Regions from separate parts of the Gemella morbillorum genome, predicted to be linked through region 2. Evidence: a T-box and tRNA genes for the amino acid it is inferred to sense, from the RefSeq annotation. Region 2 holds a T-box; the other holds one or more tRNA genes.
The links. A T-box is a leader RNA that pairs with one kind of tRNA and senses whether it is charged. The one in region 2 lies ahead of DQN46_RS06150 (valine--tRNA ligase), so its partner is inferred to be a tRNA-Val.

Region 1: it has a tRNA-Val gene. The T-box ahead of DQN46_RS06150 (valine--tRNA ligase) is inferred to sense a tRNA for this amino acid. The anticodon was not compared.

What each region holds. Positions count from the first base shown of each region.
Region 1 covers NZ_LS483440.1:1,453,127-1,460,232, reverse strand. The annotation lists rRNA gene DQN46_RS07025 (16S ribosomal RNA) at 121-1,677, shown strand; rRNA gene DQN46_RS07020 (23S ribosomal RNA) at 1,887-4,769, shown strand; rRNA gene rrf (5S ribosomal RNA) at 4,836-4,950, shown strand; tRNA gene DQN46_RS07010 (tRNA-Asn) at 4,987-5,063, shown strand; tRNA gene DQN46_RS07005 (tRNA-Glu) at 5,070-5,144, shown strand; tRNA gene DQN46_RS07000 (tRNA-Val) at 5,152-5,227, shown strand; tRNA gene DQN46_RS06995 (tRNA-Tyr) at 5,239-5,322, shown strand; tRNA gene DQN46_RS06990 (tRNA-Gln) at 5,337-5,412, shown strand; tRNA gene DQN46_RS06985 (tRNA-Lys) at 5,414-5,486, shown strand; tRNA gene DQN46_RS06980 (tRNA-Glu) at 5,526-5,597, shown strand; gene DQN46_RS06975 (cytidine deaminase) at 5,636-6,931, opposite strand.
Region 2 covers NZ_LS483440.1:1,283,021-1,290,126, forward strand. The annotation lists gene DQN46_RS06150 (valine--tRNA ligase) at 1-1,014, opposite strand, end outside; T-box leader at 1,122-1,339, opposite strand; gene DQN46_RS06155 (alanine/glycine:cation symporter family protein) at 1,471-2,898, opposite strand; gene DQN46_RS06160 (hypothetical protein) at 3,219-3,851, opposite strand; gene rlmH (23S rRNA (pseudouridine(1915)-N(3))-methyltransferase RlmH) at 3,974-4,450, opposite strand; gene DQN46_RS06170 (Cof-type HAD-IIB family hydrolase) at 4,501-5,313, opposite strand; gene DQN46_RS06175 (hypothetical protein) at 5,754-6,077, opposite strand; gene DQN46_RS06180 (hypothetical protein) at 6,088-6,825, opposite strand; gene DQN46_RS06185 (radical SAM protein) at 6,839-7,106, opposite strand, start outside.

The DNA of each region.
Region 1 (7,106 bases), 170 kb from region 2:
TGCTAACGCAACAAACTTGAACATTGAAAACTAAACGAATTAAGTCAACGTTAATTCCAAAAAGGACAGTTTTGAAAAGAAACTATAAAACTTTTTAAAGAGCTAATCAAGCTAAACAATTATTTGGAGAGTTTGATCCTGGCTCAGGACGAACGCTGGCGGCGTGCCTAATACATGCAAGTCGAGCGAAGTTTTTCTGGTGCTTGCACTAGAAAAACTTAGCGGCGAACGGGTGAGTAACACGTAAAGAACCTGCCTCATAGACTGGGACAACTATTGGAAACGATAGCTAATACCGGATAACAGTATTTCTCGCATGAGAGATATTTAAAAGTTGGTTATGCTAACACTATGAGATGGCTTTGCGGTGCATTAGCTAGTTGGTGGGGTAAAGGCCCACCAAGGCGACGATGCATAGCCGACCTGAGAGGGTGATCGGCCACACTGGGACTGAGACACGGCCCAGACTCCTACGGGAGGCAGCAGTAGGGAATCTTCCGCAATGGGCGAAAGCCTGACGGAGCAACGCCGCGTGAGTGAAGAAGGATTTCGGTTCGTAAAGCTCTGTTGTTAGGGAAGAATGGATATGTAGTAACTATACATGTAAGAGACGGTACCTAACCAGAAAGCCACGGCTAACTACGTGCCAGCAGCCGCGGTAATACGTAGGTGGCAAGCGTTGTCCGGAATTATTGGGCGTAAAGCGCGCGCAGGTGGTTTAATAAGTCTGATGTGAAAGCCCACGGCTCAACCGTGGAGGGTCATTGGAAACTGTTAAACTTGAGTGCAGGAGAGAAAAGTGGAATTCCTAGTGTAGCGGTGAAATGCGTAGAGATTAGGAGGAACACCAGTGGCGAAGGCGGCTTTTTGGCCTGTAACTGACACTGAGGCGCGAAAGCGTGGGGAGCAAACAGGATTAGATACCCTGGTAGTCCACGCCGTAAACGATGAGTGCTAAGTGTTGGTCTCATAAGAGATCAGTGCTGCAGCTAACGCATTAAGCACTCCGCCTGGGGAGTACGACCGCAAGGTTGAAACTCAAAGGAATTGACGGGGACCCGCACAAGCGGTGGAGCATGTGGTTTAATTCGAAGCAACGCGAAGAACCTTACCAAGTCTTGACATACTGTGAGGACACAAGAGATTGTGTTGTTCTGACCTTTGGTTAGACACAGATACAGGTGGTGCATGGTTGTCGTCAGCTCGTGTCGTGAGATGTTGGGTTAAGTCCCGCAACGAGCGCAACCCTTATATCTAGTTGCCAGCAGTAAGATGGGGACTCTAGATAGACTGCCAGTGATAAACTGGAGGAAGGTGGGGATGACGTCAAATCATCATGCCCCTTATGACTTGGGCTACACACGTGCTACAATGGATAGGAACAAAGAGAAGCGAGCTCGCGAGAGTCAGCCAACCTCATAAAACTATTCTCAGTTCGGATTGTAGTCTGCAACTCGACTACATGAAGCTGGAATCGCTAGTAATCGCGAATCAGAATGTCGCGGTGAATACGTTCCCGGGTCTTGTACACACCGCCCGTCACACCACGAGAGTTTGTAACACCCGAAGACGGTGGCCTAACCTTTAAGGAGGGAGCCGGTCACGGTGGGACAGATGATTGGGGTGAAGTCGTAACAAGGTAGCCGTATCGGAAGGTGCGGCTGGATCACCTCCTTTCTAAGGATAAGGAATACGTTGGCAATTCGTTTAGTTTTGAGTGTTCAAGGAATACTCAAGCACAATGAAAACTGAATATATATATTAGATCAAAGATAATTTTCTATAAGTAAAGAAACAGATTTACAAAACCGAGAAAAAAGTAAGTAAGTTGAAAAACTTATTCACAAGAGTTCAAGGAAGAAGAACGAAGCGTAAAAGCTACACACGATTAAGTAGTAAAGGGCGCACGGAGGATGCCTTGGCACTAGGAGCCGAAGAAGGACGTGACAAACGACGAAACGCTACGGGGAGCTGTAAGTAAGCAAAGATCCGTAGATATCCGAATGGGGGAACCCACCGCTTTTAAAAGGGCGGTACGCGAAAGCGAGGTAACGCAGGGAACTGAAACATCTAAGTACCTGCAGGAAGAGAAAGAAAAATCGATTTCCTAAGTAGCGGCGAGCGAAAGGGAAAGAGCCCAAACCAATGTGCATGCATATTGGGGTTGTAGGACTCTCAACAAAGCGTATGACGAAGTATAGTAGAACAATTTGGAAAGATAGACCATAGAAGGTAAAAGTCCTGTATACGAAATGCTAAGTTGGCGTGAGAGAGCACCTGAGTACGGCGGAACACGAGGAATTCCGTCGGAATCTACCAGGACCATCTGGTAAGGCTAAATACTACCTAGTGACCGATAGTGAACCAGTACCGTGAGGGAAAGGTGAAAAGAACCCCGGGAGGGGAGTGAAAGAGAACCTGAAACCGTGTGCTTACAAGTAGTCAGAGCCCTTTAGGGGGTGATGGCGTGCCTTTTGTAGAATGAACCGGCGAGTTACTTTATCATGCGAGGTTAAGTGGAAGACATGGAGCCGAAGCGAAAGCGAGTCTTAATAGGGCGAAATAGTATGATGGAGTAGACCCGAAACCAAGTGATCTACCCATGACCAGGTTGAAGTTTAGGTAACACTGAATGGAGGACCGAACCAGGACACGTTGAAAAGTGTTTGGATGAGCTGTGGGTAGCGGAGAAATTCCAATCGAACTTGGAAATAGCTGGTTCTCTCCGAAATAGCTTTAGGGCTAGCCTCGTTGTGAGTTTACTGGAGGTAGAGCACTGTTTGGACTAGGGGCCCATCCCGGGTTACCGAATTCAGACAAACTCCGAATGCCAGATAAATATCAACGGGAGTCAGACTGCGGGTGATAAGGTTCGTAGTCGAAAGGGAAACAGCCCAGACCGCCAGCTAAGGTCCCAAATTGTATGTTAAGTGGAAAAGGATGTGATGATGCACAGACAACCAGGATGTTGGCTTAGAAGCAGCCACCATTTAAAGAGTGCGTAATAGCTCACTGGTCGAGTGACATCGCGCCGAAAATGTACCGGGGCTAAACATACAACCGAAGCTGCGGATATAACTAATGTTATATGGTAGGAGAGCGTTCTAACATCATAGAAGCTGAGCTGGAAGGCGAGGTGGAGAGGTTAGAAGTGAGAATGCCGGTGTGAGTAGCGAAAGATAGGTGAGAATCCTATCCACCGAAAGACTAAGGTTTCCAGAGGAAGGCTCGTCCGCTCTGGGTAAGTCGGGACCTAAGGTGAAGCCGATAGGTGAAGCCGATGGACAACAGGTAGAAATTCCTGTACCACCAAATATCGATTGAGAGAAGTGGGGACAGAGGAGGCTAATTGATCGTCCTGATGGAATAGGACGTCTAAGCACAAAGGTTGAGTAGTAGGCAAATCCGCTGCTCATAAGACTGAAGTGTGATGGGGAGCGAAATTAAAGTAGCGAAGTCAATGAAGCCAAACTCTCAAGAAAAGCCGCTATCGAGATAAGAGGTGCCCGTACCGCAAACCGACACAGGTAGTTGGGAAGAGAATTCTAAGGTGAGCGAGAGAACCATCGTTAAGGAACTCGGCAAAATGACCCCGTAACTTCGGGAGAAGGGGTGCCTACGAGAGTAGGCCGCAGTGAATAGGCCCAAGCGACTGTTTAACAAAAACACAGGTCTCTGCAAAACCGAAAGGTGAAGTATAGGGGCTGACGCCTGCCCGGTGCTGGAAGGTTAAGAGGAGTGCTTAGGAGAAATCCGAAGGTATGAATTGAAGCCCCAGTAAACGGCGGCCGTAACTATAACGGTCCTAAGGTAGCGAAATTCCTTGTCGGGTAAGTTCCGACCCGCACGAAAGGCGTAACGATTTGGGCACTGTCTCAACGATGGACTCGGTGAAATCATAGTACCTGTGAAGATGCAGGTTACCCGCGACAGGACGGAAAGACCCCATGGAGCTTTACTGTAGCTTGATATTGAATTTTGATGCAGTATGTACAGGATAGGTAGGAGCCTAAGAATCATGCACGCCAGTGTATGAGGAGGCGCTGTTGGGATACTACCCTTGCTGTATTGAAATTCTAACCCTCGGCAAAGACCGGGAGACAGTGTCAGGTGGGCAGTTTGACTGGGGCGGTCGCCTCCCAAAGAGTAACGGAGGCGTTCAAAGGTTCCCTCAGAATGGTTGGAAATCATTTGCAGAGTGTAAAGGCACAAGGGAGCTTGACTGTGAGACTTACAAGTCGAGCAGGTGCGAAAGCAGGACTTAGTGATCCGGTGGTTCCGCATGGAAGGGCCATCGCTCAACGGATAAAAGCTACCCTGGGGATAACAGGCTTATCTCCCCCAAGAGTCCACATCGACGGGGAGGTTTGGCACCTCGATGTCGGCTCATCGCATCCTGGGGCTGTAGTCGGTCCCAAGGGTTGGGCTGTTCGCCCATTAAAGCGGTACGCGAGCTGGGTTCAGAACGTCGTGAGACAGTTCGGTCCCTATCCGTCGTGGGCGTAGGAAATTTGAGAGGAGCTGTCCTTAGTACGAGAGGACCGGGATGGACGTATCAATGGTGTACCAGTTGTCACGCCAGTGGCATAGCTGGGTAGCTAAATACGGAAGGGATAAGAGCTGAAAGCATCTAAGCATGAAGCCCCCCTCGAGATGAGATTTCCCACGGATATTAAGACCCCTTGAAGACGACAAGGAGAATAGGTTAGGAGTGTAAGTGTGGTAACACATGTAGCTGACTAAAACTAATAGGTCGAGGACTTAATCAAGTGAAGTTCTGAAAAATTTGTTGACAAGAGAAGAAAAGATGATATAATATATGTATGAAGTTTTCGTCTGGTGGCGATAGCGAAGAGGACACACCTGTACCCATACCGAACACAGAAGTTAAGCTCTTTAGCGTCGAATGTAGTTGGGTTTACGCCCTGCAAGACTAGAACGTTGCCAGGCTTTTGAAGTCTTTAGCAAATGCTTTAGACTTATTATTCCACAGTAGCTCAGTTGGTAGTAGCATCTGACTGTTAATCAGAGGGTCGCAGGTTCGAGTCCTGCCTGTGGAGCCATTTTTTGGCCCGTTGGTCAAGTGGTTAAGACACCGCCCTTTCACGGCGGTAACACGGGTTCGAATCCCGTACGGGTCACCATTTGAACGGAGGTTTAGCTCAGCTGGGAGAGCACTTGCCTTACAAGCAAGGGGTCAGCGGTTCGATCCCGTTAACCTCCACCATTTTAATAGTCGGGAAGATAGCGAAGAGGCTAAACGCGGCGGACTGTAAATCCGCTCCTTAGGGTTCAGTGGTTCGAATCCACTTCTTCCCACCATTCTTTTATAACATTGGGATATAGCCAAGCGGTAAGGCAACGGACTTTGACTCCGTCATTCCCCTGGTTCGAATCCAGGTATCCCAGCCATGAGCCATTAGCTCAGTTGGTAGAGCATTTGACTTTTAATCAAAGGGTCGAAGGTTCGAGTCCTTCATGGCTCATTTATTATATAAAAGGCTTAACAGCCTTTTATATTTTTTGGCCCGTTGGTCAAGTGGTTAAGACACCGCCCTTTCACGGCGGTAACACGGGTTCGAATCCCGTACGGGTCATCTTGACTTGAAAGCTACAATTAATTTTGTGGCTTTTTCTATTTATTAAGTTCTTTTGCAGTAAAGCTAAGTGGAAGTACTTCTTCAAAGAAGTTATAAACCTCATATGAATTGTTAGCTGTACCTAGTATTAGCTCGAAGTCATTATCAGCGAATTCAGCTATTACTTGACGACATACTCCACATGGTGGGCAGTAATTTTCTAGATTACCATTTGGGCCACCTACTACTGCTATTTTCTTGAATTTTGTCACACCTTCACTTACTGCTTTGAATATAGCTGTACGCTCAGCACAGTTAGTAGGGGAGTAACTAGCATTTTCTATATTACAACCTGTGTATATTTTTCCATTATCAGCTAAGATAGCAGCCCCAACTTTAAAGTTAGAATAAGGAACATAAGCAAAATTAGTGGCTTCAATAGCGGCTTCAACTAATTTTGTATTTATGTCTTTATGAAGATGTGGATTTTCTTCTTGTAGAATTTTTGTTACTGTATCAGCAACACCACTTTCTAAATTTGGTTTATCCGTAATATATCTTGATATTTTTTTTAATTCAGGAACGGCATTCTCCATGGCAACACTATATTTTACTAATTTAAGCATTGATTCATCGTTAAGATTATCACCTATAGCAAGTATATTATCGAGTGGTATAGCGTATATCTCAGATATTTGTTTAAGGGCATGCCCTTTTGTAGCATTTTTATCCATAATTTCTATGTTGTTTGGCCCAGATGAGGTTACAGTTATATTTGTATTATCTGCTAATAATTCTTTTGCTTTTTTTAGTTTTTCTAAGTCGTTAGAAATTCCTATAACTTTAATAGGTGGGTTATCTTTTTTATTGAAGAATAATTCAATATCATCTACTTCAGTAACGTGGCCTGCTTTTAGTTTTTCATCCGCTACCTTTCGTAGATATTCGATATTAGGTGTTTGACCTGTAGCTCTAATTAAATCAGCATAACCTTGAATATCAGTCTCTATACTGTTTGTATAAATAGTATTTTTTGTATATAGTTGAAAGTTTATATCTAAGCTTTTAAGTACAGATGTAGTGTAGTATAAATCCTTTAGCGCGATTGGAGTTATACTAATAAGGTTACCATTTTTATCATAAACTATACCACCATTAAAACTAATGACATCACAATCTATATTTTTTTCATTTAATGAAGGAAGAGCCTCATAGTAAGCGCGCCCCGTAGCGACTATAAATATAATATTATTTTCTTGAGCATAGTTTATTAAGTCAACATTTTCTTGAGAAATTCTATGTTCATTATCTAGCAGTGTTCCATCCATATCGCTAGCAATTAATTTTATCATAAATTGTATTAGAAATGATAATAGCCATTTCTATCTCCTTTCATAATGTATAATTAGATTATATCATAACCACAGATTTATTGTAAGAGTAATTGAAAATATTTACTTAGAGATTAATTTCTATTATAATTGAAAGTTTTGTGATAATATAAAGAGTAATTAGATTATTTATAGA
Region 2 (7,106 bases):
TTTTTCGATTTTGAAACAAACTCCACTTTCTTGCAAGTCTGCAATAAGTGCTTTTCGACATTCAAAACGATCCATACCATTATATTTATCTGCATGCTCGTTCATTACAGCACCTTCATCCATAACGATAATACGTGGTAAGTTATGACGTTCCCCTACTTCAAAGTCATTTGGATCGTGCGCTGGAGTAATCTTAACAACGCCACTTCCAAAATCTTTTTCAACATATTCATCTGCAACAACTGGAATTTCTTTATTTGTCACTGGTAGAAGAACTGTTTTACCAATGTATTTTTGATATCTCTCATCTTCAGGATGAACCGCAACAGCAGTATCTCCAAATAGAGTTTCTGGACGTGTAGTTGCTACTTCTAAATAATCTCCACTTTCGTCAGCTAAGAAATATTTAAGATGATAAAATGCACCTTCTACGTCTTTGTGAATTACTTCAATATTAGAAAGAGCTGTTCTTTGAACTGGATCCCAGTTAATAATTTTTTCTCCGCGATAAATAGTTCCATTATTATAATGGTCTACAAAGATTTTTGTTACAGCTTTGTTTAATCCTTCATCAAGGGTAAATCTTTCACGAGAATAATCAAGACCCAATCCTAATTTTGCCCATTGCGCACGAATATAACCAGCATATTCTTCTTTCCATTCCCACGCACGCTCTAAGAATTTTTCACGACCTAAGTCATAACGTGAAATTCCTTCCTCACGCATTTTTGCTTCTACTTTCGCTTGAGTCGAAATACCCGCATGATCCATTCCTGGAAGATAAAGTACATCAAATCCTTTTAGACGTTTGTAACGTATTAACATATCTTGTAATGTTGTATCCCATGCGTGTCCAATATGTAATTTCCCAGTTACGTTTGGTGGTGGAATTACTATTGTATATGGATTTTTATTACTTTTATTGTCGGCTTTAAAAACTTCTTTTTCTAACCACCAATTGTAACGATTTTGTTCAACTTCGGTCGGATTATATTTTGTAGACATTTCAGTCATAGCTTTTCCTCCTAATTATTAAATATTTTTAATTTCTCACTTTATTTATTAAGTTTATTTGTGGCTTATATATTAAATTTTAGATAAAAAAATAACCTTCATCCTGATATAAGGACGAAAGTTTCCGTGGTACCACCTTTATTCTAATTATAATTAGCACTTAATAAGATTAACGCTCTAACCACGTTTAAAGCTACTTACCTTTCACTCTAAATGCTCACCGTCTACTTCAAAGTCCTGCCTAGGAGAAATCTCTCAACCACTGATTTCTTTTCTGTATCCTACGGTACGCAAGAACTTCTACTTATCGGCTCATCGCATATATTTTATAATTAAAATACGTTTAATATAATATCACAATTCACAAAAGAATGCAAGGAATATATCGCTCTATGATAAATATCTAGATATTTTTAAAAAACCAGTCTACTATTTCTAATAGACTGGTTATTCTCATTAATCTTCTTTTTTATTTTCCCATGCTGTAGCGTTATTTATTTTTATCGGTAAATTATCTAAGTAAAATTCTGGATCTTTCCCTTGCTTATGCTGTTTAACATAGTCTTTTAACACTACATAAACTACGCCAGAAAGACCGATAATAGCGATTAAGTTAAGTAAACTCATGATACCCATTGTTATATCAGCAAGACCCCAAACTAAGTCTAGGTCCATTACGCTTCCGATATACACAAATATACATACAATAACACGATATACATTTACCGCCCATTTTTTAGGTAGTAAATATTGAATATTAGTTTCTCCATAGTAGTAGTTCCCAATAACTGAACTATATCCAAATAAAAAGATTGCTACGATTAAGAAAACAGTACCTATACTTCCAATTTGAGAAGTAAGTGCAGCCTGTGTAAGTCTAATACCTTGTAAGCTACCTTTCCCATACTCTATACCTGGGTATAACAAAATTAAAAATGCTGTCGCTGTACATACTAAACAAGTATCAAAATATACTCCAAGTGTTTGGATAAACCCTTGTTTAGCAGGATGAGTACTATCAGCTGTCGCTGCTGCGTTCGGTGTAGAACCAAGACCCGCTTCGTTAGTAAACATTCCTCGTTTTACCCCAAGTAAAATTGAAGTCCCCATACCAATTACACCACCACCAACTTGTTCAAGACCAAAAGCAGATCTTACAATTTGGCTAAATACTCCTGGAATTTTATCAAAATTAATAATCATAATTATAAAAACTATAAATAAATAAATAACAGCCATAATAGGAACTAACCATTGAGTAATTTTTACAACTTTTGTCACTCCTCCAAAAATAACAAAAACTGTAAGCACTAGAAGTGCAATACCTGCAACTTTAGAATTAATATTGTAAATCTCTAATGATTGAGCTATAGTATTTGTTTGTACTGAGTTGAATGCAATACCATAAGTTATTGAAATAACAATCGCGAACAATACACCCATCCATTTTTGACCAAGACCTTTTTCCATATAGTATGCTGGCCCCCCACGATAAACACCTTTTCTATCGCGCACTTTATATACTTGGGCAAGCGTAGATTCTGCAAAAGACGAGGCACCCCCAAAAAGAGCCATTACCCACATCCAAAATACTGAACCAGGACCTCCTAATGCTATCGCAATAGCAACACCAGCAATAGTTCCTGTTCCCACACGTGATGCAGCAGAAATAGTAAAGGCTTGGAATGCTGATACTCCTTTTTGTTCTCCATCTTTTCCTACTTTTGGTTTTTCAGAAATTAATCTGAACATTTCTTTTATATAAGTAAATTGAACAAATTTCGTACTAAATGTAAAATAAATACCTGTAACAATTACTAATCCAATTAGAAAGTATGACCACATAAAGTCATTTAGACTAGTAAGTAAATCCATTATATTCATAATAAAGTCTCCTTAATATAATAAAGTAAAGTTAGAAATTTTAATTTATAATTATTAACTTCATTATTATACTTGAATATACTTTATTATCTAAATATATGTTATATTTTCTAACACTTCTTAATCTTCTGATATAGAGAATCTTTTTAAAATATTATAGTTTATCTTATCTTCTATAACAAAAAAATCTTTTTAGATTATAAAGTTTCACTATTTTAATCTAAAAAGATTTCTACACATAATGTATATTAGTTAATTAATTTTGTAGAATAGTAAAATTATTCTATATCTTCTTTTTTATCTTCCATTTCTTGGTTAAATTATAAATAATAACTTTTTCCATCTTCTACAGGATGAATTAACATTCTACCTCTTGACTTTAACTCCACTCTTATTTCATCATAACTTAGTTTTCCATAATCTAATTTTTCATAAAGCACATATTTTTTACTCCTTATTTTATACCACATATCAAATGCCCCAATAAAATACACTATCATAAAACTTACACTAATAATTAATTGGTAATTCTCAATACTATAATTTAATAAATATAATATAAAAGGCAAGAGTACGTTTAATAATAATACTGCTTTAAAAAGTTTATTTTTTAATACCGGAAAATATTGTATTACTAAAAAAATACTTCTAGTTACAAGTATTACTATAATAGTTAATGGTCCTAAAAAAGATATTATTAATATAGTTAAAACTTTTGAAAAAACACAAAGAGTGACTATTATAAAAATTATATTATATAATACACCCCAATTTTTCTTCCAAACTCGACCTTGATATTCTTTATAGATAAGATATGTATTATAAAAAGGGATAAATGCTAAACTAGTTCTAACCCCTAACATCTCAAACATTATCGTTGAAAAATATACAGAGATTACATATCCAATTAAGATTACTATAAAGAAAATTATTGCAAATAATCCATTTAACATAATAAAATCCTCCTTTATAACTAACTATATATAAAAGCTCTCTAATACATCAACAAATATTATTCCTTATCTTTATTATACCAGATAATCTACACAATTAATATTAATTATGTTATGACTCACTACTTATGATAACTAGCACCTGTTATTATACGATATGCACGGTACACCTGCTCAAGTAAAATTACTCTCATCATTTGGTGTGGGAATGTCATCTTACTAAAAGATAGTGCATAATTACTACATTTTTTCACTTCATCAGATAGGCCATAGCTCCCACCAATTACAAGAACAACATCACTGTTTCCTGATAACATAAGATTATTAATTTTTTCTGCAAAATCCTCACTTGATAGATTTTTTCCGAGAATCTCTAACGTAATAACATATTGATTATCTTTAATTTTCGAAAGAATATTTTTCCCCTCTTTGTCCATAGCAATGGCAATCTCTGATGGATTTTCCACCTTTACTTTCTCATCATTTATTTCTATTGTATTTAATTTTATATATGCTCCTAGTCGCTTTTCATATTCTTTTATCGCATCACGATAAAATTTTTCCTTTACTTTTCCAACACATATTAATGTTACTTTCATTTTTTCCTCTTTCCAAAAGAAAGGGCGATACTTTGTATCGTCCGTCTATCTTAATTTTCATTATTTAAAATAAATTTTTCAATTGCATAAGCAAATCCATCTTCATCGTTACTCTTTGATATAAAGTCTGCCGCTTCTTTTAAAACTGGGTTAGCATTATCTACTGCAACACCCATACCAGCAAACTCTATCATACTTAAATCATTAAGTCCATCTCCAAGAGCCATTACATTGTCTTTAGTTAGGCCTAGTTTTTTACATAGTGCGTCTAGTGAGTTCCCTTTAGAAATACCTTTGTCATTAACTTCTATAAAAAATGGTTTTGAAGTTGCTACTTCGTACTCATCACCTAACTCTTTTTGAAGTTTTTCTTTAACAGCTTGTGCTTCGCCAGGGTGTTTTAATATAATTACCTTAGCTGCACCTTCTTTTATGTGCTCTTTCATGTTTTCAGCAATTATAAGTTTTGCTCCTACCAACCCTACTTCTACACGTGCATATTCATTATCACGATTTGTTAACACATCGCCATTTTGATATGTTAGAATATCACAATCGTTTTCCAGTGCTTTATCTATTAAAAATTTAATTCTTTCCGGTGATAAGAATTTTTCATAAACAACTTCTCCAGTTTTTAGATTAGCTATTCTTGCTCCGTTATATGATAGTAGATAATTATCATAACTATCTAGTTTTAAATCTTCAACTATCTTCATCATACCAAAATCTGGTCTTCCTGAAGCTAAAATAACTTTTATATCTTGCTCCTTACATTTTTCTATTACTTCTCTATTTTTTTTAGAAATTTCGTTTCTACTATTTACTAACGTATCATCTATATCTGTAACAACTAATTTTATCATACAAAAGCTCCTTTTTTTATCACTAGGGGGTGCAAAACCCTCTTAGGGGGTGCAACGGAACAATTCGATTGGATGATAAATCATCTCAATCTCATACGCTCGCCACTATTTGGTGAGCAAGCTAGTTCCCTTACTAACTCCGTAGTGATATCTTTCGTTTATCGCTACTTTGTGCCACACTTTTTAACGATTTAGGCAACCCTCATTATTTCTCATCTCTGTTAATCTTTTATATTATATCATAAAATGAATGTTTCATTCCATTCATAAAAACAGTCAGATCATATTTCTATGACCTGACCATTTTTGAAGTGGACTTCTGCTTTATCTTTCGTATATATAACCATTTTTTTCAACTAATATATTGAACAGTTTCTCATCAAACGCTGTGACCATGTGTTCTTGTTTCGTTAGTAATTCTATAAACATCTTAAAAATTATTATAATTTCAAAGACGAGTATAATATATACAGTACAAAAAGTCCTCCAATAAAAGAAATTACCCCCATAATTTTCGCACCTTTTTCATACTTAAGTCTTATTTCTATATCACTTTCAGATTTTTTCAATTCTTCTTCCGTCATACCAGCCAATAAATTATAACTCTTTTTATAAAATAAAAGATACGATGTATATATAAGAAAACTAGCTAAAAATACATTAGTTATTACAGCCCATTCACGTATATCACTTATAAAAAAATAAGATATAAATATAGAAATCCCTATCACTATTATTAAACATATATATTTCTTTCTTGTCATTTCACTCACCTTAATTTATTAAATCTAAACAATTTTTATATGGAAGATTATATTCATATTTTTGGCTAATAAGCTCATTTTTCATTTTTTCTGAAGATTCATATATTATAAATTTAAATAAGTTGTTTTCTTGTTCCTTTTTATTCATATATTTATCTAAATCTACATTTGAAAAACTAAACTTAGGAAATAATTCTTTAATAAGAGTAAGTAATTTAGATTCAATACTATATCCATAGACTTTAAACTTTATGCTAACCTCTACCCAAAGGTTTGCCCCTGCTCCGACATTAACAGCCGCTCCTGCACTGTGAACAAGTACTGCGTATACAGCTCCAACAAAAACAAATACTCCAGCTACCGGAAAGACATATACAGCTGACTGCGGAGTAGGTTCTTCATCCCCTGCTTGTATTTTTAATATTTTTGAATATGCATTTTTATATAAATTTCTTTTTGGTATTACTTCTAAATCTTCCAGCCTCTTATATATCTCTTTATAATTTTTTTCTTTTATATATTCTAACAATACTCTATCTTTTTTTAGCTTATACTCATATATAATACCATCATCCAATTTATACTTAGTTTGAATATTATCTAATTCATATACATCAGTTTTTTCTAATATTCCTATTATTTCACTTATATTATTACTACTTACATTTTCTATATTTAATGTAAAATCTTCTTCATTTACTTTTTCTAAATAATCTGGTGTTCCAAATATTGTATCATTACTAAACATATTTGTTTCCTCCTTAAATATTTAAATTATAACTACTATTTCTCATATTTTCATACTTTACAAGTATTGATGTTACTATTTCTTTATAGTGATTATTTAAGGTTTCTCTAACTTCAGGATTTCTATAAATTATGGCACATGCTTGACATGGATGAACTATATTTTTAATATATTTCTCTAATTTATTATTTTTTTGATAAGCAAAATATAATATTTTTTCTGCTCCACTAACCTTTAGCCATATTTTCATAAAATCATTAAAATTATTATAATACATTTCT